3 regions of the Planococcus sp. RAB007_Raresut genome follow, and region 1 is predicted to be linked to each of the others. Evidence: riboswitches for the same ligand, from Rfam matches in the RefSeq annotation. Region 1 holds a riboswitch; each other region holds the start of a gene.
What was found. Region 1 has a riboswitch for S-adenosylmethionine ahead of mtnW (2,3-diketo-5-methylthiopentyl-1-phosphate enolase). Riboswitches for the same ligand answer to the same signal wherever they lie in the genome.
Positions count from the first base shown of each region.

Region 2: another riboswitch for S-adenosylmethionine. It lies ahead of AC2Q9J_RS13455 (MetQ/NlpA family ABC transporter substrate-binding protein); the one in region 1 lies ahead of mtnW (2,3-diketo-5-methylthiopentyl-1-phosphate enolase).
Region 3: another riboswitch for S-adenosylmethionine. It lies ahead of AC2Q9J_RS10325 (O-acetylhomoserine aminocarboxypropyltransferase/cysteine synthase family protein); the one in region 1 lies ahead of mtnW (2,3-diketo-5-methylthiopentyl-1-phosphate enolase).

Region 1 covers NZ_JBXYIF010000002.1:86,553-97,147, reverse strand. Annotated here, with positions in the region: gene AC2Q9J_RS04315 (ABC transporter permease) at 1-577, opposite strand, end outside; gene AC2Q9J_RS04310 (sugar ABC transporter ATP-binding protein) at 501-2,036, opposite strand; gene AC2Q9J_RS04305 (sugar ABC transporter substrate-binding protein) at 2,113-3,198, opposite strand; gene mtnA (S-methyl-5-thioribose-1-phosphate isomerase) at 3,195-4,256, opposite strand; gene mtnK (S-methyl-5-thioribose kinase) at 4,260-5,438, opposite strand; SAM riboswitch class I at 5,518-5,672, opposite strand; SAM riboswitch class I at 6,580-6,689, shown strand; gene mtnW (2,3-diketo-5-methylthiopentyl-1-phosphate enolase) at 6,767-7,981, shown strand; gene AC2Q9J_RS04285 (2-hydroxy-3-keto-5-methylthiopentenyl-1-phosphate phosphatase) at 7,984-8,649, shown strand; gene AC2Q9J_RS04280 (methylthioribulose 1-phosphate dehydratase) at 8,646-9,275, shown strand; gene AC2Q9J_RS04275 (1,2-dihydroxy-3-keto-5-methylthiopentene dioxygenase) at 9,301-9,834, shown strand; gene mgtE (magnesium transporter) at 10,018-10,595, shown strand, end outside.
Region 2 covers NZ_JBXYIF010000006.1:130,661-141,255, reverse strand. Annotated here, with positions in the region: gene AC2Q9J_RS13485 (TetR/AcrR family transcriptional regulator) at 1-508, opposite strand, end outside; gene AC2Q9J_RS13480 (SDR family oxidoreductase) at 607-1,431, shown strand; gene AC2Q9J_RS13475 (hypothetical protein) at 1,417-1,806, opposite strand; gene AC2Q9J_RS13470 (DUF4097 family beta strand repeat-containing protein) at 1,815-2,846, opposite strand; gene AC2Q9J_RS13465 (PadR family transcriptional regulator) at 2,839-3,162, opposite strand; gene AC2Q9J_RS13460 (PPC domain-containing DNA-binding protein) at 3,404-3,913, opposite strand; SAM riboswitch class I at 4,062-4,174, shown strand; gene AC2Q9J_RS13455 (MetQ/NlpA family ABC transporter substrate-binding protein) at 4,271-5,080, shown strand; gene AC2Q9J_RS13450 (methionine ABC transporter ATP-binding protein) at 5,148-6,176, shown strand; gene AC2Q9J_RS13445 (methionine ABC transporter permease) at 6,163-6,834, shown strand; gene AC2Q9J_RS13440 (enoyl-CoA hydratase/isomerase family protein) at 6,853-7,629, shown strand; partial or broken gene AC2Q9J_RS13435 (alpha-hydroxy acid oxidase) at 7,646-8,788, shown strand; gene AC2Q9J_RS13430 (CaiB/BaiF CoA transferase family protein) at 8,801-9,991, shown strand; gene AC2Q9J_RS13425 (hypothetical protein) at 10,055-10,444, opposite strand; gene AC2Q9J_RS13420 (sensor histidine kinase) at 10,462-10,595, opposite strand, start outside.
Region 3 covers NZ_JBXYIF010000004.1:323,844-334,438, reverse strand. Annotated here, with positions in the region: gene AC2Q9J_RS10370 (ABC transporter substrate-binding protein) at 1-145, shown strand, start outside; gene AC2Q9J_RS10365 (iron ABC transporter permease) at 145-2,106, shown strand; gene hmpA (NO-inducible flavohemoprotein) at 2,152-3,330, opposite strand; gene AC2Q9J_RS10355 (RrF2 family transcriptional regulator) at 3,571-4,008, shown strand; gene AC2Q9J_RS10350 (pyridoxamine 5'-phosphate oxidase family protein) at 4,040-4,465, opposite strand; gene AC2Q9J_RS10345 (YczO family protein) at 4,589-4,822, opposite strand; partial or broken gene AC2Q9J_RS10340 (STAS domain-containing protein) at 4,999-6,018, shown strand; gene pepT (peptidase T) at 6,055-7,272, opposite strand; gene AC2Q9J_RS10330 (glycerol-3-phosphate acyltransferase) at 7,357-7,998, opposite strand; SAM riboswitch class I at 8,133-8,248, shown strand; gene AC2Q9J_RS10325 (O-acetylhomoserine aminocarboxypropyltransferase/cysteine synthase family protein) at 8,355-9,644, shown strand; gene metX (homoserine O-acetyltransferase MetX) at 9,656-10,595, shown strand, end outside.

The sequences.
Region 1 (10,595 bases):
CCGGCACCGGAAGGCCAAGCATCTGGCCCTGGCCAATCCATAGGAATGCTTCGGACAACTGGCCGGGAGCCGTGCCGCCGGAAGTCAGCGGCATATTATTGTAGATCGAATACCCTTCCGTATACGTGCGGTGAAGGCCCGCCACGATATACATCATGCTGAGTGTCGCGAGGAGATCGGGGATACCGATGACCGTGATGAGGAAACTGTTGACGAGCCCGACCGCCACACCGATCAGCAGCGGCAATAACAGTACGAGCCACAGCGGCATGTCATACCACACCATCAGTGACGCCGTCACGACGGTCGACAGGGACATCGTCGAACCGACGGACAAGTCGAAGCCGTCGACGACAAGCGTAAATGTGACGCCGAGCGCCAATAGCGTGACGATTGAAATCGACCGGAGGATATCCGAGAAGTTGCCGTAGCTGAAGAATGCGTCGCTGATGCTGCTGAAATACACGATGATCGCAATCAATAGGATGATCGCGCCGTATTTAAACAGAAACTGGACTGCGTTCTCTTTCGCTGAGTTTTTCCGTTTGGTTAAGCTCTTCTTTTCCACCGCTTGCATAAAGTAATATCCTTTCCTGGGTCGCTTCTTGACGTGATAATTCTTTCACGATCTGACCATCGCACATTACCAGAATCCGATCGGAGATGCCGATCGCTTCATGGATTTCACTGGAGAAATAAAGGCAGCCTTTGCCGCTTCCGGCGAGTTCCCGGATCAATTTGAAGATATCCACTTTCGCGCCGATATCGACGCCTTTTGTCGGTTCATCGAATAAATACAGCAGCGAGTCGAGGCTCATCCATTTTCCTATAGCCACTTTCTGCTGGTTGCCGCCGCTCAGATGGATAAGCGGTGTCTCCGTATCGCCGGTTTTAATCTTCAATTTATCGATGATGTCTTCGGCAAATCTGTTTTCCGCTGTTTTATTCATGAATAATCTTGTCGAGAATTTCCGGAGATTCGGAAACGAGGCATTGGCCCGCAGCGTTTCGTGGACAAACAGCCCTTCTTTCCGGCGTTCCTCGGGAATCAATGCCATCCCTGCCCGGATCGCATCTTCCGGATGCTTGATACGGACCTGTTTTCCCGCGACTTCCACAGAGCCGCTGACTGAACTCGACGCCCCGAACAGCGCTTTGGCCAGCTCTGTCTTGCCTGCCCCAACGAGTCCGACAATCCCGACGATTTCACCGGCTTTCACGGATAATGAAATATCCTTCAGCTTGCCGCTGTCCGATAACCCCCGAACTTCCAGCAGATTCTCGCCAGTCGCATGCGTCTGGTACTCCAGTTCATGACTGAGCGTTTCACCCAGCATCGCTTCGATAATTTGCTCGGAATCAGACTCTGCCGTAACGAAAGTGTTTACCCATTTCCCTTCGCGCATCACAGTGATGCGGTCGCTGATTTCGAATACTTCCGGCAGCCGGTGGGAAATGAATACACAGCCGACGCCTTCGCTGCTCAATTTTCGGATGACTGAAAACAGTTTGTCCGATTCCGTCAATGATAAGGGCGCTGTCGGTTCATCGAAGATGATGAGCTTTGCCGAATGCACGAGCGCCCGGGCGATCAGCACCAGCTGTTTCTCCGCCAAAGTGAGCGTGCCCGCTTTTCGAGTTACGGCGATTTCCTCCGACTGCAATTGGGTCAGCGCTTCTTTCGCCTGCTTGTTGATCTTCTGTTTCGACAACAGGAAATTGCTGCCTGAAGCAAAACTGTCCATCAGGATATTTTCAGCGACCGTCAGATCCGCAACAATGGCCGTATCGACTTCCTGGTAAACGCAATAAATGCCGTGTTCTTTGGCCTGTTTCGGTGAACGCAGGGAAATGACTTCTCCGTCCAGCCTGATTTCGCCGCTGTCTTGGCCATAAACTCCTGAAAGTATTTTAATCATCGTGCTTTTTCCCGCTCCGTTTACACCGAGCAAAGCGTGAACTTCACCTTTTTCGAGTTCCAGCTGGCCGTTTTCCAGCGCCGTTACATGGCCAAATCGTTTGCCGATTGCCTGCATGTCCAGTAATTGTGCCACTTCTGCACCCTCCTTTCGCCGAAAGGAGCCGCCCAATTCCGAGGACGGCTCCAATCCTTTATTCCCCTTCCAATTCACGAAGATCGTCGGTATAGCCTTGCTCGCTCGCTCCCCATCCTTCGATGTGCTCGCTCAACGTTTCAGTTGTCACCGTTTCGTCCGGAAGCTCAGCGGCATCAATGAAGACCGGCTCCAGCACCACTTTCTCCTCCGGCTGTTCACCGTTGATCAATTGGTACGCGTAACGCACCTGGATGCGTCCGATATCTGTCGGGTCGACTGCGGCCGAAGCCACCCACGGGCTGCCGTCTTTTTGGATCATCTGCAAATCTTCATCGCTCATGTCGATGCTGTAGACTTTGATGTCTGTGCGCCCTGCCTGCTCGATGGCACGGACAGCGCCCTTCGCGAATTCATCCCAAGCCGCCCAAACAGCTGTGATGTCGCCTTCGTTCGGGTATTGCTTCAGGATTGCTTCCATCTGCGCTTGTGTATCAAGCGCTGTATTTTGAGTGGCAGCACCGAATGCCGCTACTTCTTTGATGCCTGGGTTGTCTTTCAAGAATTGCTCATAAGCGATTTGGCGGCGTTCCATCGGGGCAAATCCTGCTGTCCAGATTTTTACGATATTCGCTTCGCCATTGTGATCTTCAGCCAATTTCGTTAACGTCTGTTCTGCCATCAGCTGATCTCCCTGTTCAAGCGAAACCACGCCTTCCACATCAACTCCTGCGTCAAATGCTACAACCGGAATCCCTTTTTCCACCGCTTTTTCGACGCCTTGGTTCAACGCCTCTTTCGTTCCGTGGTCAATCAGGATCGCGTCTGCTCCCTGGTTGATGGCGGCATCCAGATTGGATGCCATCTTCGCCAGATCTCCTTCAGAGTTAAAAACTGTAACTTTACCGCCGAAGCTCTCAACCTGTTCTTCCACTCCGGCTATGTATTGCGCCGAAAACGTTCCGAGATTCTGCTGCAAAATCAATGCCACTTCTTTGCCCGACAGCGGATGTTCCGAGGCTTCCGATTTTTTGTCAGAATCCGTTTCCGCTTCCGTCACTGTTTCGCCTTTCGGCTGGCACGCCGCCAATAAAATACTGATGAACAATAAAGCCGCGATAATTAAAAATGATTGTTTTTTCATGAATTTTCCCCTTTTCCTGAAACTGCTGCAAACAATTCCGGTATATTTCTTTCATAATTCGGATGGATGATGCCATTTTCCGTGATGATCGCCGTAATGTACTGCGCCGGCGTCACGTCAAATGCCGGGTTGTAGACTTTTGTGCCGTTCGGTGAGATGGGTTGGCCTGCAATATGAGTGATTTCCTTCGCCGACCGTTCTTCGATTGGAATATTCTTGCCGTTGGGAATCTGCAGATCGAAAGTTGATGCCGGTGCTGCCACATAAAATGGGATTTTATAAGCAGCGGCCAGAATCGCCAAGTTGAAGGTGCCGATTTTATTGGCTGTATCGCCGTTTGCCGCAATGCGGTCAGCACCGACGATGATCGCTTCAACGCCTTTTGCACCGATCGTGTGCGCCGCCATGCTGTCGGTGATCAGCGTTACATCAACACCCGATTGCTGCAGCTCCCACACCGTCAGGCGCGAGCCTTGAAATACCGGACGCGTTTCGCAGGCAAAGACTTCGAACTCACGCCCCAATTCCTTCCCGAGATGAAACGGCGCGAGCGCGGTGCCGTATTTTGCTGTCGCAATGGAGCCCGCGTTGCAGATTGTCATGACTCTCGAACGGCCTTCCAATAATTCAAGTGCATAACCGCCAATTGTCCGGCACGCTTCCTCGTCTTCCTGATGGATGCGTTTCGCTTCTGCTAAAATTTCCGCTTTTGCCGCTGCAACCGTTTTTACCGATTGGACCGCTTGCTGAAGACGGCCGATCGCCCACGCCAGATTGACTGCCGTCGGGCGTGAAGACGCCAGGTAAACCGCGTCTTTTTTCAGGTAATGGTGAAAGACTTCCAGCGTTTCCGTGTCGTGCTTTTGAGCGGCCAATGCCAAACCGTAAGCCGCCGTTATGCCGATCGCCGGTGCGCCGCGGACTTTCATCGTAATAATCGCATCATAGACATCTTCAATTGTGTTCAGCGCAATATATTCCGTTTCATGCGGTAGTTTTTGTTGATCGAGAATGATCAATTGGTTGTTGATCCATTGGATCGATAATGGGATTGCCATTCTTTACAGCTCCTTCAAAAGCGCTGTCACATCCTGAATCGATGTGAGTTCGCTGCGTTTTAAGATCAATGTCTCCCCGATGTGGAGAGCCTGTTTTTTGGATTCGATGCGCTGTTCTGCATCCTCAATGCCGTCCAGGTCTTTGACATGCGCCAGACCAATTGTGCGGCGGATCAATTCACAGCCGGCAAAACCGAGTGTGTCGTTGAAAATCTTTTCGAGAACGGATTCGCGGTAACCCGGAACGCCTTTAAAATCTTCAATGCCTTCATTTTCCCAAAGCTCCGTGAAGCGCGTTTCGAACACCTGCCACGTATTCTCGATATTGCCGATGATTGTGCCGCGGCCTTCGCCGTCCCGCGTAATGCCTTGTGCAATCAGATTGGCAATAAACAAGCCAACATCAAAGCCGATCGGTCCATAAAAAGCGAACTCCGGATCGATGACCTTGGTTTCATTGTCATCAGCGAAAATGCTGCCGGTGTGCAGATCGCCATGAAGCAATGCCTCCGCTTCCGTCAAAAAGCTGCGTTTCAATTTTGCCGCTTCGAGCTTCAAACGGTCATTTTGCCAGATGGCTTCCACCGTCTGCCGCAGTTCCGGTTCGAAATCATTTGTCTCATAATCGAAAAACGGATCCGTGAAAATCAAGTCTTCCGTGATTTTGCAAAGTTCCGGGTTGGAAAATTCGGCAACCAACTTTTTCTTTTCAAACGGATGCAACGCGAAATCGGAAGTATGGAATAAAGTCTGTGCCAGATATTCACCGATATCGGTTGATAGTTTCGGATAGTTTTTCCCTTGGATTAAACCTTCACGGGCGATCGTCAAATGGGAAAGATCCTCCATGATCGTATACGCCAATTCTTCATCGGTGCCGTACACTTCCGGCACGAGGCCAGTCGCATATTCACCGTGCTTGCGTAACGCCGCAGCTTCGATCGCCGCACGCTTTAATGTCAGCGGCCAGCTTTCGCCAACCACTTTGGCATAAGGCAGCGCCTGCTTGATGATGACGCCTTTGCCGCTTGCCCGGTCGCTTACCCGGTACACGTAATTCAAATTGCCATCGCCGATTTCCCGGCATTCCAGATCTGTTCCTGCCGGAAAAAGTCCCGCCGCCAAAGCGATGGCTTCTGCTTCCGTCAATGCGTGATATGTTGATACTGCTGTAGTTGTCATGGTCATCTTCCTCCTAAATTACAATATAAAAGCGCCTCTTTCCCGAAAGAAAGAGGCGCAGAATTAAGAGGTTCCATGCCTCTTATCTTCCAGAAAGTAAATATCTGGTGGAATTAGCACCGTGCCTTGCGGGATGTTCATCCCGGCGCATAAAGCGCCCCTTCTCACGAAGGTATTACGGTCGGTTGCTGGGCGTCATAGGGCCAATTTCCCTCTGCCTGCTCTTGATAAGAGTACTAAGTTTTATATGCGGTTTTTGTTATGAGATGAATCCTATCACGGTTCAGAATAGACTGTCAACAGGAAGTTTTGAATTATTTTTCAATTTGCAAAATGGCTGCTCGTTCCGTTTTGCATGCTCTTATGAAAGAACTGCTATGTGGACGGACTGCTTTTGCACCTCCCCCTTTACTTCAAATAAAAACTAAGTCCCTTTTAGCGGAAGTTTTCCGCTCGGCGGAAACTTCCTGGGTTTGTGGGTTTGAAAGGAGCCTTCGCTGGCGGCGAAGGCTTTTCCATTTCTGATCTTTGGTTTTGGAGGCGGTTTTGATCTGGCTTGTTGAAGTGACAGCAAATTTCGGCAGTGATTTCGTCTGTTTTTTGGTGAAAATGGTCGTCGATTGAAGGTGTCGCTGTTTTATGCCGGTGGATTTGAGCCGAATCAGCTATTTCGGGTGAAATTTGCCTCGCTGGACTGCTGATTTTTCATTTCCAAACAAGTTGAATTTCCAAATTTAGGATTTACTGTCCATTACAACTGAAATACTGTCCATTATCGTCTAAATACTGTCCATTAGGAAGCGAATACTGTCCATTATCGACTTGTTACTGTCCAAACTTATTTCCCGATCTTTATTTCCAAATTAAGGCTTTACGGTCTGCATTCTCAAAATACTATCCGCAAAACGAAAATACTGTCCGGAGCCCTTTCCGCCTCCAAAACCCAATCCAAACCTCTAATCGCCTACAGTTTGCTGCGCAAACTGCTGGGTCCGTGAGCGTCGAGCCGCTCACTTCCATCTATGCAGTTTTACCACAGGCATCTCTCCCCAAAAACTTTCTCACAATTCCCTGTTGACAGAATTCTTCGCACATGGAATAATCAGAATTACTTTATTGCAACAACCAACCGAATATCCAATTCTTATTTAGAGCAGGTGGAGGGACAAGCCCTACGAAGCCCGGCAACCGGTCCAGCGATGGACACGGTGCTAATTCTTGCAGCCAGAACGTTTGGCTGAGAAATAAGAAGTCGTTAACGCCCTTAACCTCTTCTTATTTGAAGAGGTTTTTTATTTTTCAGGAAAAGAACTTAAGGAGTGTCACATATGAGCAGACTGACAGCGAGCTACCAGGTATACGGCAAAGCGGGGTCATTTGAGAAGAAAGCGGAAGGCATCGCGCTCGGACTCACAATCGGGTCGTGGACCGACTTGCCGCTCCTCGAGCAGGAGCAATTGAAAAAGCATAAAGGCCATGTGGTGTCGGTGGAGGAATTTCCACAAAGCCCTCACCCCCTCAAGCCCGATGCAATCAAAGCGCATATCAAAGTTTCCTACCCAAGCGCGAATTTCTCGGCGGATCTGCCGGCTATCCTGACCACCGTGTTCGGCAAATTGTCGCTCGACGGTGAAGTGAGATTATTGGACCTCGAGTTTGAAGAAGGTCTATTGAAACAATTTCCGGGACCGCGCTTCGGTATCGACGGCATCCGCGGGTTGCTCGACGTCCACGGCCGCCCGCTCGTCATGAGCATCTTCAAAGGCGTGATTGGCCGAGACATCAATTATTTAACGGCGCAGCTCAGACAGCAGGCGCTCGGCGGCGTCGATCTGGTCAAAGACGACGAAATCCTGTTCGACAATCAGCTGACTCCTTTTGAACAGCGCATCACCGCTGCAAAACAAGTTCTGCACGAAGTTTATGCCGAAACCGGCCACCGTACACTTTACGCGGTGAACCTCTCGGGCCGCACATCACAATTACGCGACAAGGCACGAAAAGCCCGTGAACTCGGTGCCGATGCATTGCTGTTCAATGTTCATGCCTACGGACTTGATGTGCTGCAGGAATTGGCGGAAGACGATGACATCGCTCTGCCGCTCATGGCGCATCCGGCATTCAGCGGTGCGTTCACTTCTTCTCCGTTCTACGGCGTCGCGGCACCGCTCGCGCTCGGCAAATTGACGCGCTACGCCGGCGCTGACTTTTCACTGTTTCCCTCTCCTTACGGCAGTGTTGCTATGGAGAAGACAGCGGCACTGGCGCTCGGCGAACAGTTAACAAATGACAGCCTGTTAAAGCCAACGTTCCCGGTTCCTTCCGCAGGCATTCATCCGGGACTCGTGCCGCTGCTCATCAACGATTTCGGAATCGACAGCATCATCAATGCAGGCGGCGGGGTCCATGGACATCCGGACGGCGCAGCAGGCGGCGGGAAAGCATTCCGCCAGGCGGTCGATGCCGTCCTGCAACAGCAAAGCTTGGAAAACGCCAGTGAACAGCAGCCAGAATTAAAAACAGCTTTGGAATTATGGGGGTAATTATGAAACAGCCAATCATCTTTTGTGATTTTGATGGCACAATCACAACCAACGATAATTTAATCGCCATCATGAAGCATTTCAATCCACCGGGCTGGGAACCGATCAAAGACGAGATTCTCGCTCAAACCATCTCGATACGTGAAGGTGTCAAAAAGATGTTTTCTTTATTGCCATCGTCCAAAAAGGACGAAGTCATCGCTTACGTGCTCGAGCAGGCGGAGATCCGCGAAGGCTTTGCGGATTTCGTCGCTTATACAAGAGAGCACAACATCCCGCTTTATATCGTCAGCGGCGGCATCGACTTTTTCGTCTACCCGCTGCTCGAACCGTTTGGACCATTCGAAGGCATTTATTGCAACGAAGCGGATTTCTCGGGCGACACGATCCGCATCGATTTCCCGCACGGCTGCGACGACGAGTGCGCGAGCCAAGGCTGCGGCTGCTGTAAGCCGTCAATCATTCGCAAATTACTTGCGGACGGCGGCACAAGCATCGTCATCGGCGATTCGATCACCGACCTGCAGGCGGCAAAATATGCCGACTTGGTCATCGCCCGCGATTTTCTCATTGAAAAATGTGAAGAACTGAACATCCCTTACGAGCCTTTTGAGAATTTCGGGGATGTTACAGAAATCATCGATGCGAAATTGGGTGTGCGGTCATGACGACAGAACAGACGTTGACAGAGTTACAGGAAAAATGGAATGAGCTGGCGGACGTCAAGGACGTGCTGGCCGGACGCGACTGGTTCATGGGCACTAGCGGCAATCTCGCCATCAAAGTAAGCGATACGCCGCTCCAGTTTCTGGTCACAGCAAGCGGCAAGGATAAATACAAACGGACCGATGAGGATTTCCTTCTCGTCGATGCGGCAGGCGAGCCGGTCGAAGCCACTCACCTCAAGCCTTCCGCCGAAACGTTGCTGCACAGCGCCATCTACAATAAAACCGGTGCCGGCTGCAGTCTCCATGTCCATACCGTTGCCAATAATGTCCTGTCCGAACATTATGGACGCGACGGCAAAATCGATTTCAAAGGCCAGGAACTCATCAAAGCATTCGGCTTATGGGATGAAGATGCCGTCTTATCCATTCCGATCATCGCCAATCACGCCCACATCCCGCGGCTGGCGGAAGATTTCGAAGAACACCTGACTGCCGATAAAGGCGCAGTCCTGATCCGCAACCACGGCATCACCGTGTGGGGCAAAGATGCTTTTGAAGCGAAGAAATTATTGGAGGCCAGCGAGTTTTTATTTCAATACCAATTAGCATTACTTCACATAAAATAAACCCAATCAGAGAGGAAGATTTATAATGGCAATCATCAAAATTCAAGGTACAGACGAAACGATCGAAGCGCAAAACGAAGTCGCAGCATTTTTGGAGCAGCAGGAAGTCGTTTATGAGCACTGGGATATCAATAAATTGCCGGAACCGCTCCGCGAAAAATTCGATTTGAGCGATGACGAGAAAGAACAGATCCTGCAAGCGTTCAAAGCGGAAATCGACGACATCTCCGAGCGCCGCGGCTACAAAGCGGCTGACGTCATTTCCCTTTCCGACTCGAATCCGAAACTGGACGAATTATTGAAGAACTTCCAGCGCAAACACATCCATACTGACGACGAAGTGCGCTATATCGTCAGCGGCCACGGCGTTTTCATCATCCAGGGCAAAGACGAGCGCTTTTTCGAAGTCCACTTGACGCCTGGCGATTTGATTTCGGTACCGGAAAACATTACGCATTATTTCACCCTTTCCGATGACCGTAAAGTGGTCGCTGTGCGCATCTTCGTTACGACTGAAGGATGGGTCCCGGTTTATCAGGAAGAAAGCGTACAGAGCTGAAAGCAGTCCAACTAAACGAAACAGAATCCCGGAGAAGAAGCGCATCGCTTCGGCTCGCCGGGATTTTTTTGCATAAAAAAAGTTTTTCATCACCGGCGTTTTGGGGGATAGTGTAACAAATGAACACGCCGCGCATCCGCTTTTCGGAACGCAGGCGTTCTGTTGATTCAAGGAGAGATTCTGATGGCATTATTAATGACCGATAACGAAATTACACTGGCGATTGTCCAGTCGCTGAAAGAAGGGCGGATCCTGGAGTTCCAGGAAGTCATGGATGAGCTGCAGCCTTATGATATGGCGCAGCATTACCTCCGCATACCGGACAAGCACCGCACTAAATTTCTACTATACTTAACGACGGAACAATTGACGGAATTGATGGATGAGCTCGACAGCGAAGAACAGCTGGAAATCCTTCAGAAATTGGGCATCGAAAAGTCCAAGGAAGTTCTCGACCGGATGGATAATGATGATCTCGCGTCGCTGCTTGCCGATATCGAGCCACATCGTGCCGAAGAATTATTGGCAAATATGAACACTGACGAATCGTCTATCGTCCAAAACCTGATGAATTATCCGCCGGAAACCGCCGGCCGGATCATGAATGACCGCTACGTCTGGATTCCGAGCCATTACACCATCCGTGAAGCTATCGACAAGATTAAGCATTTCGTCCATTACGCCGAATTTCTGAACTACCTGTACGTGGTCGATGAGGATAGACGCCTTGAAGGGGTTGTATCCTATAAGGACCTGCTTCT
Region 2 (10,595 bases), on a different contig from region 1:
TTTCATCCCGTGTCATTGAAAGGTTTTCCGTCCAATCAGTTAAACCGATTTTCATGAGCTTTTCCGCAGCTTCGCCGGGGCTGACCAGGAAATCGTCTTTAACCCAAACACTTAAATAGCCGATGGTGCCATAGCCTGCAAAAATGGCGTAATCCGGATCGTTGAAAATTTCCAGCAAACGGGCGGCGAGCTGATTGGATAAACTTTGGATGGCGTTGGCAGCCGAAAATTCCTGGCGATAAAACGAGCGGTAGGTAAAGACATGGCGGCAAATTTCATAAGTGACCGGCGTTTCCTGGAGCGACTCTGTATAGAATGCCAGGAATTGATTATTCAGCTTTGAACGGACATCGGTCATCAGCTGATATTTGTCTGTGAAATGCAAATAGAATGTGGAGCGGGAGACTTCCGCTTTCTGTACGATATCTTTCACAGAAATCTCGTCAAAATGCCGTTTTGCCAGCAACTCTAAAAAAGATTCAATTATCATTTCCCTGGCTGTTTGCATATGTGACTCCTTAATGGACATTCCGGCAGAGAATGTCTCGTGAAATTTTCCTGAATACGGGTAAACTTAATTATAATGAATTTTAGGAGGAATAACACATGGCAAATGAAGTTTATGTAATCACAGGCGGTTCTGGCGGAATGGGTAAGGCAACAGCTGAACTGGTCGGCAATAAAGGAACGATTTTATTAGCGGATATTTCAGAGGAACGTCTTGTCCAAACGAAAGAAGAACTTGCTGCTAAAGGCATCTCGGATGTCCATTACCAAACGGTTGATATCACGTCAAAAGAAGATGTGGCGAAACTGGCTGAAAAAGCGGCGGAACTTGGTACATTAAGAGGTCTTGTCCATACAGCCGGTTTATCGCCAACGATGGCCGATTCCAAACGCATCACAGCGGTTAACCTGGTCGGAACCGGATTGATCCTTGATGCATTCCTGCCATTGGCAAATGAAAAAACGTCTGCGGTAATGGTATCGTCGATGAGTGCTTATATGGTGCCTCGCCAAGGTCCGTTTATGGAAGCATTAGTACAGCCGCTTGCTGAAAATGCAGTGGAAACAATGGAGCAATTCACTCAAGGCGATTCAGGAGCAGCTTACAGCATGTCGAAACTCGGCGTTATCCTGGTCGTTGAAGATCAGGCTTGGGCTTGGGGTGAAAAAGGCGCTCGCTTGAACTCATTGTCACCGGGTACCATCAATACGCCGATGGGCCGCCAGGAAGCTGCCCAACAGCAGCAGATGAAAGTCATGCTTGACCACACGCCGCTTCGCCGCGAAGGTGAGCCGTCTGAAATCGCATCAGCTATGGAATTCCTGTTGAGCGATGCTGCATCTTACATCACAGGCATCGACCTTCGTGTGGACGGCGGCACAATCGCCAACATGCCGCGCATGCGTGCATCAATGTCCCGTTAATCGAATAGGAAATAAAACAATTTGATAACCCCCGAATGCGTCTTCGACGCGTTCGGGGGTTTTTTTAGGTGCCGGATTGTCAATTGGTGAAGCAGGGGGCGTTATATCGGATGGAATTTTCTTTGTCCTGCGGTTTATGTGCGGTGAACAGGATTTATGTGCGGTGACAGAAAAATATGTGCGCAGTGTCAATAATCCGTGAAAATAAATAACTTTATGCCGTCCGAATATTCGATTTAACCCGCCACTTTCCCATACACAAAGTTCTTGAACTAAACGGATGTTTTTCGCATCGCGAAAAACTCCAATCTCTAAAAAAGAAGGCTTCGCATCCGCGAAGCCTTTTTCCAACCAACCAATCAACCAACCAATCAATCAATCAATCAATCAATCAATTTAACTGTGATGCTGCCGTTGTCGGATTGTAAGTCAATCGGATGCTGGCCGGTTCCGTAGACGGTTCTTCTTTTCTTCGAGCCGAAGACAGAAACCGAACCCCAGTCCACATCAGCGTTGATGGTGGCATTCTCCGGTTGTCGTTTTGTTTCCAGCAGAATGGAACCGTTGTCTGTTTCCAGGTTAATGCTGCGTTCAAGATCAGCCGCTAAAAGATGGATGCGGCCGTTATCCGTCTGCGCGTGAACATCGCCTTTTACATTCTTCAGCGTTATTCCGCCATTGTCAGAAACGGCATCCACTTTATCTGCGCTGATATCTTTCAAAGTTAGCTGTCCATTATCCGTCTCAGCGCGGAGATTTTTTACCTGGACATCGTTAAGCTTAATCGCGCCATTATCCGATTTCACCGTGAATTTTCCAGCGATTATTTGCTCCAGGTTGATGCTGCCATTATCTGTTTCAACCAAAAGTTCTGTACTTTCCAAACGTCCACCGGTGACAGAGCCGTGATCGGATAGTATTTGAATCTTCTCGTATATTTTAGGCGGAAGCTGAACAATCAAGGTCGGTGACTTGAAACTGCCTGTAATCGTGAAGAACCCCCACTTTCGTGCTTCTTCCTTTAACGTAATTATGAGAGTACGGTCGAGGATATCTACAGCAAGATGCTGGCGATAGGTTTTGTTTTCTACATCGACATGCATTTTTCCGTCATCTGAAGGGAAAATCTGCAAAACTGCGTTATCGGTCTGAATATCGACTTTATCGAATTTATCTTTCGAAATATCGATTTTTTCAGAAGGAGCTATTGATTGGCTAAAATCAAAGCTGTCGATAAGTTCTTTTGCAATGGCTTCCGGAGAGCCCAGTTCTACAGCGATGTCGCTGTCGGATTTTCCGTCAGCCCGTCCGTTTGCAAAGTATTCTCGGATATCCTGCAGAATATCGTTGCGTTCTTCAGCAGGCAGCCGTTCCAAAGCTTGTTCAAGTTGTTGCAGAAATTGTTGTTCAGTCATTTTGCACACCCTCTTCGATTAATTTATTGACCCCGTCCGTAAAGCTTTTCCATTCTTCGAGCTGTTCATGAAGATACGTTCTGCCGGCTTCGGTGAGCGAATAATATTTGCGCGGTGGACCTTCCGTCGATTCCTGCAGATAAGTGGAGAAATAGCCTTCTTTGGTGAGCCGGCGGAGCAAAGGATAGACTGCGCCTTCCGAAATGGCGATGCGGTTCGAAATTTTCTGCACGAGCTCGTAGCCGTAGCGGTCCTGTTTATCCAAAAGAACCAGCACACATAAATTCAAGACGCCTTTTTTAAATTGAATATTCACCGGAAATGCCTCCTTTCATCACTAGTATTTTATAAACAGTAGTGGTTAACGAGTAATATATCATTCGGTACTATTCAATGCAAGGTATTGAGAAAATATTTTATATTATATTTCTTCTCAAGTGCATATGTCTGTAAACCGCAGATTAACCGTTTTTTTAAAGAATTAAAGTAAAAAAAGGCTGTCCAGTGTCATTTGACATGACATAAGGACAGCCTTTTTCCGCGATCGTACAGCTGGTTTATTTAGTTAAACGATTAGGCTCTTTTTCGCCAAGCGATACCGGATAGAGTTGATTCACACCGCTTTCGGCATCAAGCGCACGGGTTAAATCCATACCCAAAACTTCTGTCACCAATAAATCGACTGTATATACCGGGTTTTCGCCTTTGACGAAATGGCCGCCAAAAACTTTCCCATTCTGATCAGCGATGGTGCCGTGCAGATGGATTTCGAATTCACCTTCCCGCTGGCAGATAAAACCGGTGCCATTCAGGAATTCGATCGGTCCTTCTTTTTGCTGCAGTAGCCCGTAACTGGCACCCAGCTTGGCGGAAGAATCGGGAACCAGAAAATAATAGCCGCTCCTTTGAAGACTGCCGAAACAAGTGGCGATCTGTGCATAGGCAATCCCGTTTTCCCTGCATAACTCTTCGATGCCTGTCAGCAGATCCGTGCCGGGCAATAGGCGGGCAGCGACGGATTTTCCAAGTGCTCCGGCGGCGTATTGAATGCGCGTTGATTGTTTCATTTTATTTCCCCCATTTCTTTTTTATTTATCATATAGTAATGACCTCAAAATACAAAGAAATTAAAAAATATCAGAAAAGCGTTGACTTTCGTGAGTTGATGCGCTAAATTAATCAATAAGGTTTCGGCAATTGAATAAGCAACTAAATCTCTTATCAAGAGTAGCGGAGGGACTGGCCCTATGAAGCTCGGCAACCATCCATGTTAATCGCATGGAAAGGTGCTAAATCCAGCAGAACAGTGATGTTCTGGAAGATAAGAGAGGATGAATTTACGATAAATTTGTGCCTCTCTTTCTTTACGGAAAGAGAGGCTTTTTCATGTTTCGAACCAAATAATATTATTGGAGGATAACAAAATGAAGAAATTAGGATTATTGGGTGCCTTCACATTGGCAGCAGGATTATTGGCAGGATGCAGCGGCAATGCAGAATCAGGGGAATTGAGCAGCGAGAAACTGGTCGTCGGTGTAACTTCCGGACCGCATGAACAGATCATGGAAGTAGTGGCTGAAGTGGCTGCAGAAGATGGACTGGAAATCGAGCTGAAAGTATTTACGGATTACGTGTTGCCGAATACGGCGCTTGCGGAAGGCGATCTAGACGTCAACAGCTACCAGCACAAACCGTTTCTTGATGCGTTCAATGAAGACCATGGCACAGATCTGGTGCCAGGAGCGACTACGATCCTGAATCCGATGGGTGTCTATTCGAATGACTATGCATCCATCGAAGACTTGCCGCAAGGCGCAACTTTCGGTTTGCCGAATGATCCGACAAACGGTGCACGTGCTTTATTCATCCTTGAAGAAGCAGGCGTCATTACGTTGAAAGAAGGAACAGAAGAAACAGCTTCAATCTTTGATGTTGAAGACAACCCGAAAGAGCTTGAATTTATTGAACTGGAAGCGGCACAGATTCCGAAACAGTTAAGTGAACTTGATGCAGCGGCGATCAACACGAACTGGGCCATCGAAGCGGGATTGAATACATTGGAAGATTCGATTTTACTGGAATCCAGTGAATCGCCATACGTTAACTACCTGGTCGTAAGAGAAGAAAACAAAGACGATGCGGTGCTTGAGAAACTGAATGCGGCGTACCAGTCGGATAAAGTGAAGGCATTTATCGAAGAAAAGTTTGATGGTTCAGTTTTGGCAATCTGGTAAAAATTTCGGGGAGCCACGTGGTCTTTAGGCCACTGGCTTTTCCTTTTTAGAAGGAAGTGCAGGCAACGTGATACAACTTGAGAATATTTCAAAAGAGTATAAGTCAAAAAAAGGGGTCATCCGGGCAGTGAATGATGTGTCATTGCAGGTGAAGAAAGGCGAGATCCACGGCGTCATCGGCTACAGCGGTGCGGGAAAAAGCACGTTGATCCGATGCGTCAATTTGCTGGAAGCTCCGACAGCCGGAAAAGTGCAATTGAACGGCCGCGAATTTACCGAGCTTACGAAAAATGAATTACTGGATGAACGCAAAAAGATCGGCATGATCTTCCAGGGATTTAATCTGCTGCGGACGGCCACAGTCGAAGAAAACATCGCCATTCCATTGAAACTCATCGGTGTCGAAGGACGAGAAATTCCGGAACGTGTCGAAAAATATTTGGATATTGTCGGATTGACGGATAAGAAAAACGCCTATCCTGCACAATTATCAGGCGGCCAGAAACAGCGCGTCGCCATTGCCCGTGCACTGGCACAGGAACCGGAAGTGCTGCTGAGCGATGAAGCGACAAGTGCGCTAGATCCCGAAACAACGGAATCGATTTTGGATCTGTTGTTGAAAATAAATGCAGAGTTCGGCATCACAATTTTATTGATTACGCATGAAATGCACGTCATCCAAAAGATTTGTGACCACGTCTATGTGATGGAAGCTGGAAATATTGTGGAAGATGGTCCGGTAATCGACTTGTTTTCGAAGCCGCGGCATAAAACGACGAGAAGCTTCCTGAATACCATTTCACAGCGCAAACTTTCAAATGATTTTGTCAGCAACCTGAAACAGACTGGTTCCGTGCTTCGCTTGACGTTCCGTGGAGATTCAACGGGTGAGCCGCTGCTTGCGGTTGTGGCGAAAGAATTCAATGTGAAGCCGAATATCCTGACGGCTAATATCATGGAACTCAAAAACGGCGTTATCGGAAATCTTGATGTCCACTTAGCAGGCGAGAAAGAAGAAGTCGGACGCGCATTGACGTTTCTGAAAGACAACGGAGTCGCAATCGAAGAATGGGAGGTGCAGTATGGAAAGGTTTGATACCTTCATAAACCAATGGCTGCCGGTCATCGGTACAGCCGTTTTGGAAACGGCACAGATGGTCCTGATTTCACTGGTCATTTCCGCAATCCTTGGAATTCCGCTCGGCATCCTGCTCGTCTTGACGCGAAAAGGCCAGGCATGGGAAAACAAATGGATTTACCAGATCCTGAATTTATTGGTCAATATCATCCGTTCCATTCCTTTCATCATCCTATTGTTTTTCATCCTGCCATTCACAAAAATTGTTGTGGGCACCACAATTGGCGTGCAAGGCGTCATCGTGCCGCTCGTCATTTATACAGCACCTTACATCGCACGGCTGATGGAATCTTCTTTATTGGAAGTGGACAGCGGCGTCCGTGAAGCTTATGAAGCGATGGGCATTAAAACACATCATATTATCTGGAACGTGTTGCTGCGCGAGTCGCGACCATCGATTGTACTTGGTTTGACGATTGCGACGGTTGGCCTGATCGGTGCCACGGCTATGGCCGGGCTTGTCGGCGCCGGCGGATTGGGTGACCTGGCTTACCGCTATGGGCATCTGCGCTACGAGGTCGATGTCATGTATGCGACTGTGTTCATCCTGATTGTCCTCGTTCAAGGCATCCAGAGCTTCGGGAATTATTTCTCAGCACGCTTGAAAAAAGATTAAAAGGAGAGAGCAATCTTTATGCAAAAGGAATTATACCTGGAGAAAAACGGAGCGATTGCAACACTCGTTATCAACCGGGCGGATCAGCGCAATGCGTTTTCGCTCGATATGTTCAAACTGCTGCCGTCTCTTCTGACAGAAGCGGCTGAAGATCCAGCGGTCCGCGTGCTGATTTTGAAAGGCGTCGACGACCGGGCATTCTCAGCCGGAGCGGATATCAAAGAATTCATGGACAATCGTTTGTCCCAATCAAAAGCGAAAAACTACAACGATCATGCAATGGCTGCTATCGAGCAGCTTTATCGTTTTCCGAAACCGACCATTGCGCTGATTCGAAAACTGGCGATCGGCGGCGGTTTGGAACTCGCAATGTCCTGTGATTTCCGCATTGCATCAAGTGACAGCAAATTCGGCATCACAGCCGCGCGGCTAGGCATCATCTATAACCTGCGCAGCACGAAACGCCTGATGAATGTCATTGGTCCGGTGAAAACCAAAGAATTATTGTATACCGGCAAATTGATCAAAGCGGAAGAAGCGGTGGAACTCGGCATCATCCAGCAGCTTCATGAAGGGGACGCTGCCAATACAGCGGCACTAGATTTTGCACACGAGCTGGCAGCAGTTTCTTCGACAGCCCTGCACGGCAATAAAAAAGTGATCCAGGCGATCATTGACGGCGCACAGTCGGAAAATGAAGAAATGGCCGACCTGATATTGGATTCGTTCGAATCTGATGATTATAAAGAAGGCATCCAGGCATTCCTGGAAAAAAGGCAGCCGAATTTCACTTGATGAAGGAGGGAAACCCATGAGCAGCACAGTACAAGGAGACTCGCTGCTGAAAAGCATCGTCTCGCAAAACGATTCTCCCTTGACGCATGAGGAATGGGAAGCAAGCGCAAAGCAGAAACTGGAGCCGCATAAATTCGGCCATATCCGTTCAGGCGCCGGAGCGGAAGAAACGCTGCGGCGAAATCGTTCCGCTTTCTCCAAATGAGCGATTTTGCCGAGGGTGTTGAAAGACGTTTCCTCGATTGATACCTCAATTGCATTATTCGGTCATACATATGATCATCCTTTTCTGCTCGCCCCGATCGGCATGCAGAAACTTGCCCATGAAGAAGGGGATCTGGCTTCTGTGCGGGCGGCAGCGAAATACAAAGTACCGTTCATCACGAGCACCGTTTCCAGCTATTCACTTGAAGACATCGCGGAAGCGGCAGGAGACAATCCGCGCTGGTTCCAGCTTTACTGGTCAAACGATGAAGCCGTCTCTTTCAGCATGCTGCAACGTGCCGAACAATCTGGATACGAAGCAATTGTCGTGACAGTGGACACCGTGATGCTCGGCTGGCGCGAAGAAGATCTGCGCAACGGTTTTTCGCCATTGCGTGCAGGCGTCGGAAAAGCGAATTACGTCAACGACCCGGCGTTTATGGCGTCATTGTCTGATACAAGTGATGACGGCATCATCCAGGGCATTTTGAAAAATGTATATCACCCTTCATTTGACTGGAAGAAAATCGAAAAGATCAAACAGGCGACATCTTTGCCGGTGCTGCTGAAAGGAATTTTGCATCCGACCGATGCGATTCTCGCAGTGGAAGCGGGCATTGACGGAATCATCGTGTCGAACCATGGGGGTCGCCAGCTGGACGGCGTCGCGGCATCGCTCGATGCATTGCCGCTCGTGGCAAAAGCGGTAGGAGGCCGGATACCGATCCTGCTCGACAGCGGCATCCGAAGAGGAACCGATCTTGTCAAAGCACTGGCGCTCGGCGCGGATGCCGTCCTCCTGGGCCGTCCATATATTTACGGACTTGCATCAGGCGGCCAGGCAGGCGTTGAGCAGGTGCTGGGCAATTTTATAGAAGAAACACGCGTTTCATTGGCGCTAGCCGGCATTTCGAAAATCACTGAATTGTCTTCCATGGAATTGATCAGGGAATAAGGAGAGATGAGGATGAAGCAGGCATTACAGGGCATGCGGGTCGTGGATTTGTCGCAAGTATTGGCAGGTCCATACTGCACGATGGTGCTCGGTGATATGGGTGCAGACGTCATTAAAGTCGAAAAAACGGGCGGGGGTGACGACACTCGCAAAATGGGTCCTTATATCAATGAAGAAAGTTATATGTATATGATGGTCAACCGCAACAAGCGGGGCATGTGCCTGGATTTGAAGGCGCAGGAAGGCCTGGCGGTTTTCCAGGAATTGATCCGCACGGCAGATGTGGTGATCGAAAATTACCGGCCGGGCGTCGCGGCCAAACTAGGCATCGATTTTGAATCCTTGAAAGAGATCAATCCCGCGCTCATTTATTGTTCGATTTCAGGTTACGGACAGACGGGGCCATACAGCCAAAAAGGCGGCTACGATATCATGGCGCAGGGACTCAGCGGATTCATCGATATGACCGGAGAAAAAGAAGGGAAACCCGTTAAAGTGGGCATCGCCATCAACGACATCGCCGCTGCCCAAACGGCGATCCAGTCCATACTGGCGGCTTATATCCACCTGTTGAAAACGGGTGAAGGGCAATATATCGATGTGTCGCTGGTAGATTCCGGTTTGGCTTGGACCGTCTGGGAAGCGGCCGCTTATTTCGGCAAAGGCGAAGTGGCGACGCGGAACGGCACGGCTCACCGGGTCTCGGCCCCATATCAAGGATTCGAAACAAAAGACGGTTCCATTTTAGTGGGTGCCGGCAACCAAAAATTATGGGAGAAATTCTGTCTGGAAGTCGTTGATAAATCTGAGTGGCTGGAAGATCCGCGCTACGAAACGAACAGCAGGCGTGCTGACCATGTCGCAGAATTGGAACAGGACATCGAGGCGGTGTTTGCAGAACAGCCATCGGCTCATTGGCTCGGGTTACTCGAGAAGAGCGGTATTCCGTCCGGTCCGATCTATTCGTATGATCAGACATTGGCGGATCCGCACATCAACTTCCGCGAGATGGTCCAGCAGTTTGACCACCCGGTGGCCGGTACTGTGAAAACGCTCGGTTTCCCAGCGAAACTGTCAGAAACGCCTGGTGTGATCAGCCGTCCTGCCCCGACACTTGGCCAGCACAATGAAGAGCTTTTGCAGGAAATCGGTTTTTCATCCGTGGATATCAAAAAACTGGAAGAGAAAAAAGTGGTATTATAATTCTTAAAAAAAGGGACTGCCCGCAAAAGTCATCCGAAATGACTTTTGGGACAGTCCCTTTTTCTATTCTTTTTCTGTCAGGAAGGTGATCACTGCAAACAGCAGGAATGCCAGTAATAACAGCGAACCGCCGACGATGAAGATGACCATTACCAGTGTTTCGCCCCAGTTGAACGGATTCAGATTATACAGCCACATGCCGCCGGTCAAACCGACCGCACCGACCATGGCCAGAATACCGTGGATAGTGACGAGTTTTTTATATTTTATCGTGTAGGCGTGATAGAAAATGCCCCAGGCGAATACCGACAGCCAGCCGACAAGCAGGATGTGCGCGTGGATCGGGCGCAGCGAATAATCCATTTGGCCAGCCATATGTGAACCCAGATACGTGCCGATAAAACCGAAAATTGCCGAAAAGCGGATCAATCTTAAACTCCAAACTTTTTCCATGAATAAAACCCTCCAAATTATGTTTGTTTCATATCGGGATGCGGCAGGGAGAGGATGAACTCACTGCCTTCGCCGATTTTGCTGTTAACTTTTATAGTACCATGATGCAGCTGGACAATCTGTTCAACAATGGACAGCCCGAGCCCAGTGC
Region 3 (10,595 bases), on a different contig from region 1:
TGCCGGAAATGCCGTATGGGAAAATTTGAATTTCGTCCAGGAAGGCCGCACATATGATTTGGGGCCGGACACGTGGTTATACGGCGGTCCTTTATCTGCTGAAACATTGATGAACCAAATTACAGATGTGATGGTGAATAATTAATGCAAGGCAAACTGAAAGCGAAGTCCTTTGTCTCTTTGACAGGGGGCTTTTTCCTGCTTTTCGCGTTATCTGTCATCCATTTGACTCAGGGTCAGGCGGATTATTCCATTTCAGATTTGCTGTCAGGTGTTTGGACTGAAGGAAGAATTCAGGATATTGTCGTCAGTCTCCGCTTGCCGCGGCTGGCAGTCGGCATTATAGCCGGTGGTGCGCTGGCGGTATCCGGTGCAGTTTTGCAAACGCTGACGAATAATCCGCTTGCATCTCCAGGCACACTCGGCATAAACGCCGGCGCATTCTTTTTTGTTGTGCTCAGCACAATCTTTTTCCCTGGTTTCGTCGGCGGCTTTCCATTTGCGACAGCTTTAGTGGGTGCCGTCGTATCTTCGTTGCTGGTCATCGGACTTGCCGGCAAACAAATGGATCCTGTGCGTGTGGCATTGACGGGAATGATCATTTCCCTGCTTTTCGCATCCATGACCGGCACGATGCAATTGCTTTTTGAAAATGAAACCAATGGGCTCTTCTTATGGGGTTCCGGTACCTTGGTGCAATTGAACTGGGGAGGCGTGCAATTTGCAGCGCCTGTGATACTGGTTACATTTGCTGCTGTCCTGCTGCTCGCCAAGCCCATGGATATTTTGTCGCTGGGTGAAGATATTGCTTCTTCACTCGGTCAAAATGTCCGCCTGGTAAAACTGGCGGCATGGGGAACGGCTATCGTTTTAGCGGCAACAACTGTAAGTGTCGTCGGGCCAATCGGATTCATCGGATTGATGGCACCGCATATTGTTCGCATGATGGGCATCCGCGGGCATCTTCAAATACTGATTCACTCGTTCCTGTGGGGCAGTGTCATGCTCATCGGTGCGGATGTTCTTGGCCGCCTGATCCAGCCCGGCCAAGAGGTGCCAGCTGGTGCAATGACAGCATTGATCGGCGGTCCGTGGTTATTGTATCTGGCATGGAAAACGGCCAGGTCCATGAAACGCGGTGAACGTCAGATGGGCGGCACCACCAAACCGGTACGTTTGAAAATGCTGGTGCCCATTCTTATGGGTACGATTGTCATCGTCACCACTTTGGCTTTAAGTTTCAACGGCAGTGCCTGGAACTTTGACTGGCTATCGCCGGTTGTGTGGGAATTCCGGGTGCCGCGTGTATTGACTGCCTTCATCGTTGGCGTCATGCTGGCAATTACCGGTGTGATCCTGCAAGGGGTATTAAGAAACCCGCTTGCGGATGCCAGCGTACTCGGCGTAACATCAATGGGTGGAGCAGGTGCGATGCTCTTATTGGTCGTATTTCCGGCAATTCCTCCGGCGTTCCTTCCGCTCGGCGCAACACTAGGGGCATCGCTTGCGCTCGGCATCATATTGCTGACGGCCTGGAAAAACAATTTCCAGCCGATGCTTGTCGCTTTGATGGGAATCGCCATTTCTGCATTCGGTTCCGCAGCTACACAAATTCTCGTTGTCAAAGCGAAGCTTGCGGTTGCAAGCGCGTTAGTGTGGCTGTCCGGCAGCACATACGCCAAAGGCTGGGACGATGTGCAATTCGCACTGATCCTGTTCGCATTATTTATCTGGCCGGCTGTCTACATTACGCGCAGCCTGGATACATTGACCTTCGGAGATGATGTCGCGGCAGGACTCGGTTTGAATATCCGTTCAACCCGCGTTTGGGCGCTTGTCGTTGGTGTTGCAATATCCACCGCCGCAGTTTCGATTGTCGGAACAATCGGCTTTATCGGACTGGTGGCGCCGCATATTGCGCGGCGTCTGGTTGGTTTCCGCCATTTGCCGCTGATGCTGTCTTCCGGTCTGATCGGAGGGCTGCTGCTCGTGACGGCGGATTTCATCGGCCGTACACTGATTGCGCCAAATGATATTCCAAGCGGATTGATCGTCGCTTTAATCGGGACACCGTATCTATTATATTTATTGAAGAAAATGAAATAGCAAAAAGGCCTGCCAAGTCGGCAGGCCTTTTATTATGGAATTATTTTATTTTTGTAGAGCCACTGCCGGTCCAAAGAATTCGAAATGGATCTGCTCATCAGTCATGCCAAGTGAGCGCAATTCGTTGATCATGCTTTCCATGAATGGAACAGGGCCGCAGACGTAAACTTCTCCTGTAACATCGACCATTTCCGCGAGCACTTCACGAGTGATGAACCCTTCTGGCTGGTCAGAGTAAAGTGTTTTGTATTTAGCGTTGTCCATAGTATCCACGTATTTTTGGATATCTTTATCAAATGCATGGAAGCTTTCATTTCGGGCAGCGTGAAGGAAAGCTGTCGGACGGTCAGGCGTCATTGTTGCGACAGTTTCAAACATGCTCATCATCGGTGTGATGCCGACTCCGCCGCTGACAAATGCAACTGGCGATTTTTTCGCTGCATCCAGAACGAATTCTCCTGCTGGCGCGCTTACTTCAATAACATCCCCAACATTCACTTCGTCATGCAGGTAAACGGATACCCGTCCATTTGGATCGTTGTCACTTTCGCGTTTGACAGAAATGCGGAACTCATCCGGTTTTGCAGCCTGAGAAAGGCTGTATTGGCGGTTGAACAAATATTGTTCGCCCGGAATAGTCAAACGAACGGAAATGTATTGGCCTGGTTCGTAAGTCGGAACGTTCGATCCGTCTGCAGGTTTCAAATAGAAAGAAGTGATGTTGTCGCTTTCTTTTTCTTTTCTCGCTACAGTGAAGTTTTTAAAGAATTTCCAGCCATTTTCCTGGCTTTCCATTTTTTCATACATTCCTTGTTCTACGCCGATAAACGCATCGGCGATTACGCCGTATGCTTCAGCCCACGCATTGATGATTTCGTCGGTTGCGGCATCTCCCAAAACTTCCTTGATCGCTTTAAGCAAGTATTCGCCGACAATCGGATAATGCTCTGGTCTGATGCCGAGGCTGACGTGTTTATTTGCAATTTGGACTACTGCTGGAAGAATCGCTTCCAGGTTATCGATATGCACTGCTGCCGCATAGACTGTGTTTGCCAAAGCTGCCTGTTGGCGGCCTTTTTTCTGGTTGGCATGGTTAAAAATGTTTAATAATTCCGGGTGTGCTTCAAACATATTTTTGTAGAATACGGTTGTAATAGCGGTGCCGTGTTCTTCCAATACAGGGACAGTGGATTTGATGATTGTTTTAGTTTCTTGTGATAACATCTCAATCTCTCCTTTTGTTTTCTATAATTTGACTATAAACCCAAAGGGAGATTAAAGATATATTAAAAATACTTCTTTAATATTTTAGACACATTTGCCTTCACAGAAACGACACATGAAAAAAGCCCGGCATCGCCGAGTATCTATAAAGGCAACTAATATTTAATATTCCTTCAGAACCAATTACTTTCTTGAACTTTACACAGTGGGTATAATAAATGTGCAGGGAAGGTGAAAATAATGAGGCTAACAATGTATACCGATTTCTCATTGCGTGTATTGATTTACCTTGGTACGAAAGAACAGGATAAATTGACGACGATTCAGGAAATTTCGGACGCTTACAATATATCGAAAAACCATTTGATGAAAGTGACTTTTGAGCTTGGAAAAGCCGGCTTTATCCAAACCGTCAGAGGACGGGGAGGCGGCATTCGATTAGCAGACCTTCCTCAGAACATCAATGTCGGGACAGTTGTACGCAAAATGGAAGACGACTTCCATATCGTTGAATGTTTTGACAGGGAACACAACCGTTGCCCGATTGCGCCAGTCTGCGGACTTCGCGGAGTCTTGGGCAAAGCGCTCCACGCGTATTTGGCGGTCCTCGATGAATATACACTGGAAGATCTCTTGTTCAATAGAGAAGGACTGCGGGAAATTCTGCAGCCCATATAAAAAGCGGCTCAAAGATATGAGCCGCTTTTTCTTATTGAAGTTCGATATTCTGCGGCTCTTCCCCTTTTTTATTCATCAGGCGCATTCTCGTCGGTTTAATGGCGATGATTAATAAGTTGGGATCATCCGGACCGCTGAACCAGCCGGAAAGATGTTCATTCCACAATTTTTCTAAAATACTGCGGTCGTCATGCTCGGACATTTCTCCCTCAATTTCCAGAAATGTGTCGCCGACACCTTCGCCCTCGTAACCGAGAAGGACGTGTGCGTTGGGGTTCTGTTCGAGTTCGTCGACCTTTTGCGTTTTTTTGCTGGTTGCGGTGTACAATGTGAATTCATCATTAAAAAAAGTCATATACCGGGAATGCGGTTTGTTTTCGGTGATTGTCGCAAGCACTCCTACATAACTGTCGTTCAAAATCTTCAAAGCGGCTTCTCTCAACTCTTGCTGATTCATGAAATCACTCCTTTTAAACTCCCTATTCCTTTTTAAACTTCAAATAAACATAAAAAAGATCCGTTATTGCAACGGATCTTTTGCTTTTAAAAGTTGTGCATGGACTTTTCCTGAAAATAAGGATTAAGATCCAGAGAATTTGTCTTCGCTGGAAGAATCGCTTTTCGTTTGACGCGGATTTTTTTCTTCCTGCTGTTCCTGCTTAAGGTCTTCCAAAGGAATGGTATCGACATTCATTTCTTCTTCGTGCATTTCGGAAAGTGACTCTTTATCGGTTTTCGATTGTTCCGGATTGTCCATTGGAGCGCCTTTTCTTTCTTCGCGGTCATCTTCAGTAAAATGTTTTTTATCTGACATAATGGAACACCTCTTTCAATTAGTCTTATCAATGTATTCCTGTTATTCAGGTATTTAAAACATTGAGCATTTGCTATAGAAAGTTTATAATAACTAGTCCTATACCTTTATGCTTAGCGATAAAATCTGTTTAAATATATGGTAAAATAGAATCATTGGACGAGAGGAGTTTTTACATGAGCACACAGGCTTCTATTAATGTTGGTGGACTGAGCTTTGAATGGAACCTTGAAAAAGGCGAGTTTTTATTCGAAGGCCAAAATTCGGTTCTGTTTTGGACTTCCACAGCAATGAAAATGTTTTTTGACACGATAGAAGAAATAGCAGGAGAAGACGCAGCGGAGGTAGTAATGGAAACTACCGGTTATCGCCAAGGGATAGTAGTCGCAGAGTATTTTTCTCGGATGGAAAATGTGAATATAGCAGAAGCGGCGGCACTGATCACCAATACATATGCTTCAGCTGGCTGGGGGATTGCGGAAACACATAAACTGGATGTTGAAAAGAAAACCGTTGAAGTCCATTTAAAAGACAGCTGGGAGCACAGTATTAATATTGCTCAGCAGAAGAAGACAGGCGGCAGATTTCTTCCTGCCCATTATGCAGGGATTTTCACCAAGCTTTTTGGAGAAAATATCTGGTACGAAGTAGATCATTTTCAATTGGAAGGTTTCAGCGAAACTGTCATCCGTTACTTTCCTTCAGATGAAACCATCTAAGAGAATATCCATCGCTTAGCGCGTTCAAAAGAATCTCAGCAAATAAGACAGCTGCAAAACCTGGTGGAAGAAAAGACTGCGGAACTGACCACACTGGTCAAAGAATTATCTTCGCCAATTATCCCAGTATTGGACGGTATTGTCGTAGTGCCGCTGCTGGGCACTTATGATGAAGAACGGGCTGAGGAACTATTAATCAAGACGCTGCAGAACTTGCCGACTTATAAAGCGAAATATCTGGTTCTCGATCTGACCGGACTTAATAATAATTTTACCCAGCAAGCTGCCGCGCTGATTGAGAAACTTGGAGCAACGGCCGGCCTCATTGGAACAGAAACAATCTTGGTAGGAATTTCTCCGAAAATGAGTATGGTGATTTCTGAAAGTGGAATTGGTATTTCAAAATTCGATTGCTTCCAAACCTTGCAGCACGGCATTCATTTTGCGCTCGCACAGAACGGAAGAAGCATTATATAGGAAAAGCGCCCTAAAGTTCAGGGCGCTTTTCCTTTTTTATTTTTGTGTTTTAATGATTTCGACGATTAATTTAGTTGCCTTTTCCATATTCTCAGCGGATATGAATTCGTATTTCCCGTGGTAATTTTCTCCGCCAGTAAAGATATTCGGTGTCGGCATTCCCATATAGGAAAGCTGGGAGCCATCGGTGCCGCCGCGGACAGGTACGATATTTGGTTCAATACCAAGTGTTTTCATCGCATTTTCAGCGGCATCCACAATTTGCATGACCGGCTCGATTTTTTCTCTCATATTGTAATATTGGTCTTCCAGTTCCAGTGTCAGTGTGTCAGCTCCATATTGTTCCTGCAATTTCTCAGCTGTCTGCTGCATATGCACTTTTTTCGCTTCGAATTTTTCTTTGTCGAAGTCGCGGATGATATAACTCAAAACCGCTTGTTCCACGTCACCTTTAAAGCTGTTCAGATGAATGAATCCTTCATAGCCTTCGGTTTTTTCAGGAACTTCATCTTCAGGCATGGCATTCTGGAATTTGATGGCGATTGTTGAAGCATTGACCATCTTATCCTTGGCTGAACCAGGGTGCACGCTTTTCCCTTGGACTGTCAGTTTCCCGGCAGCTGCATTAAAACTTTCGTATTGAAGTTCACCCAGTGGGCCGCCATCCATTGTATAGGCATATTCGGCGCCAAAGCGCTCAACATCGAATTTATGGGGACCGCGTCCAATTTCTTCATCCGGTGTAAAGGCGACACGGATTTTGCCGTGTTCGATTTCTGGATGCTGGATGAGGTACTCCATCGCCGTCATTATTTCAGCAACCCCGGCTTTATTGTCCGCGCCAAGAAGAGTCGTGCCATCCGTGGTAATCAGTGTATGGCCGATATAATTCTGCAGATCTGGAAAATCTTTGACTGTCATTCTAACAGAACCACTCAATGGAATATCTTTTCCGTCGTAATCATCTATACGCTGCGGATTGACGTTTTTGCCTGTAAAGTCAGTAGCTGTGTCGACATGGGCAAGAAAGCCGACTACTGGAAGTTCTTTATCTGAAGTTGCCGGAAGTGTGCCAAAAAGATAGCCGTAATCGTCCATTTGGACTTCTTCCAGACCAATTTCCTTCATTTCCTTTTCTAATTCATGCAGAAGGTCCCACTGGCCGGGAGTGGAAGGTGTTTCATGGTTTTCAAAATTGGATTGTGTATCGATTTTTGCATAGCGGATCAATCGTTCGATCAAAGTTTCAATCATGGATAGAGACCTCCTGAAGTATGTACTGGCTCTATTTTACCACGAATGAAAAGAATAGAGGAAATCTGAAAAAGCTGCCGGCCCTCACTGGGGATCGGCAGCTTTCTTCCGCAATACAGCTGACACCTTGTTTTCGGTGCCGTCTTTTATGCGGCGGATATTTTCGAGATGCTTCAAAAACGCCATCGCCATCAAAGAAAGTGCGATGACATAGGGCCAAAAGCCATCCGCCGGCCAGAACGCGATCAGAAGAAAAACGGCATATAATGCAAGTACGCCGATGACCAGATAATCTGTGGCAAGTGCGATGATGACAAGAAGTGCGAGCCCAAGAAGACCAAGCTGCCAGTCCAGCGCGATCATTACTCCGATGACGGCCGCGGTGCCTTTGCCGCCATTGAACTTCATATAGAAGGGGAAGTTATGGCCGAGTACGACTCCGGCTGCGATAAAGAATAAAATCGCCCATACTGTTTCCGAAGGCAGACTGCTGCTTCCCAAAAACAGCTGCATTGCGAGCACTGCGGCAAATCCCTTGAAGATATCAAGAAATGCGACCAGTGCGCCGTATTTCCAGCCAAGGACGATTGCCGCATTGGAGGCGCCCGAATTTTTGACGCCTGTTGACTTGATATTAGTGCCGGACAACAATTGGGCGACAAGGGAGCCATGAAGGCAACCGATTAAATAACCTGAAATAAGTGCGGAAAAAATCCAAAGAATCATAAATTGCCCCCTGCCTTTCATAATATTAAACGTATGAATGATGAGAAAGTTTCAAAATTATCCGACAGTCTTCTTGACAAAATATCGTATCATTATTTATACTTCTCAACAAGATGGAAAACTGAATCTGAATACTCTTATCAAGAGTGGCGGAGGGAATAGGCCCTGCGATGCCCGGCAACCACCAAGCAACCCAGCTTGGAAAGGTGCTAATTCCTACAGACTGGAACGACAGTCTGGAAGATGAGAGGAGGAAACTCCGTGTATAGCGGCCCTCTTCTAATTAGAAGGGGGCCTTTTTCTATTCCCTCATCTCCTTTAAGGTCCATCTACTAAAATTATTGGAGGAATGAAAAATGACGAATTTCAAAGCAGAAACAAACTTACTTCACGGTGGACAGCAGCCAGATCCTGTAACGGGTTCACGGGCAGTTCCCATCCATAAAACGACTTCCTATGTATTCCGTGACACAGAACATGCGCAGAATCTGTTTGGTTTAAAAGAGGCGGGAAATATTTATTCGCGCATCATGAATCCGACAGTGGATGTATTTGAGCAGCGTGTGGCGCTTCTGGAAGGCGGGACAGCGGCAGTCGCTTTGTCTTCAGGAATGGCGGCTATCGCGTTTTCAATCCTCAATATTGCGGAAGCTGGTGATGAAGTGGTTGCTGACAGCAATCTCTACGGAGGCACTTACAATCTATTCGCGAATACGCTGCCGCGCTACGGCATCAAAGTTAAATTCGTCGACGGCGCGGATCCGGAAAATTTCCGCTCTGCTGTGACAGATCAAACGAAAGCTTTTTTCGGTGAAACGATCGGCAATCCGAGTTTGAATGTTTTCGACATAGAGAAGGTGGCGGAAATTGCGCATGAATATAATATCCCTTTATTGATCGACAATACATTCGCTTCTCCTTACGGCAGCAATCCGATAGCGTTTGGAGCAGACGTCGTTATCCATTCAGCGACAAAATGGATTGGCGGGCACGGCACAACAATCGGCGGCATTGCGGTTGACGGCGGCAAGTTCAATTGGAACCACGAAAGATTCCCGAATTACACACAACCTGACGACAGCTATCACGGCATCCGTTACGGAATAGATGCGGAAGGCGCATCTTTCGCGACAAAATTGCGTGTGCAGTTATTACGTGATTTCGGACCGTCGCTTAGCCCCGACAGTGCCCATGCATTTTTGCAGGGCTTGGAAACATTACATTTGCGTTTGCCAAAACACAGCAGCAATGCGGCAATTATCGCTGACTACCTGAAGAACCATCCGCAGGTTGAATGGGTTAATTACATCGGCTTTGAAGATCACCCGTCTCATGGTTTAGCGAAAAAATACTTGAAGGATACATTCGGTTCGATCGTCAATTTCGGCATCAAAGGTGGCAGGGAAGCGGGTAGACGAGTAATCGACGGTGTCGGCTTATGGTCTCATGTGGCGAATGTCGGAGATGCCAAGTCGTTGATCATCCACCCTGCTTCGACAACGCATCAGCAATTAAGCGCGGAGGGATTGAAGCAGTCAGGCGTCACAGAAGAACTGATCCGTTTGTCAGTCGGACTGGAAAATCCGGAAGATCTGATTGCTGACTTGGAGCAAGCCATCAAAGCGGCAGCAGTTCAGGAAGTATAGGAGGAGAAAAAATGGGAACAGTAGCCATCGGGAACTTAACGTTGGAATCGGGTCAGGTGCTGGAAGGAGTGGAATTAGCGTATGAACGAAACGGCGATCCTTCTGCTCCGACCGTCCTGATCTGCCATGCGCTGACCGGGGATCAATATGCTGTCGGGAGCTCAGAAAAACCCGGATGGTGGAGCGGCTTGGCGGGTCCCGGAAAAGCTGTGGATACGGATAAGTTCCAGGTGATTACATTTAATATACTCGGGGGCTGCGATGGTTCGACGGGGCCATTGTCACTCAACCCGGCAACCGGCAAGCCGTATCGGTCGGATTTTCCTTTGCTGACGATCAAAGATTTGGTCCATGCCGAATATCGGGCGTTAAAAACTTTGGGCATCACCAAACTGAAGTCAGTGATTGGTGGTTCGCTCGGGGGCATGAAAGCCCTTGAATGGGGAGCGCTGTATCCGGATTTTATCGAATCCATCGTTCCGCTTGCTGTCACCCCAGCGTTCAGCAGCTATGCACTTGCTTTTAATCATATAGGTATACAGGCAATCCAAAACGATCCTGATTACCAAAGTGGAAATTACGATGGATCTTCTGACTTCAACGGATTCCACTTGGCAAGAATTGCAGGTATGATTAGTTACCGGAGCAGCAAACTGTTTAACGATCGCTTCGGACGCGCGAGCAATGGCAAGAATTTTGAAGTAGAATCTTATTTGGATTATCAGGGACGGAAACTGGCGCAGCGCTTCGATGCCAATAGCTATCTGATTTTATTGAAAGCTATGAACAGCCATGACATGGGGACAAGGAAAATAAGCGTTCCGATTTTTTCCGTTTCGTACACATATGATTTGCTTTATCCCGCCGAATTAATGATTCCTTGGCTGAAAGAGCAGCCTGAGGCCCGTTGGGAAATCATCGAAACTGATTATGGACATGACGGATTTCTGG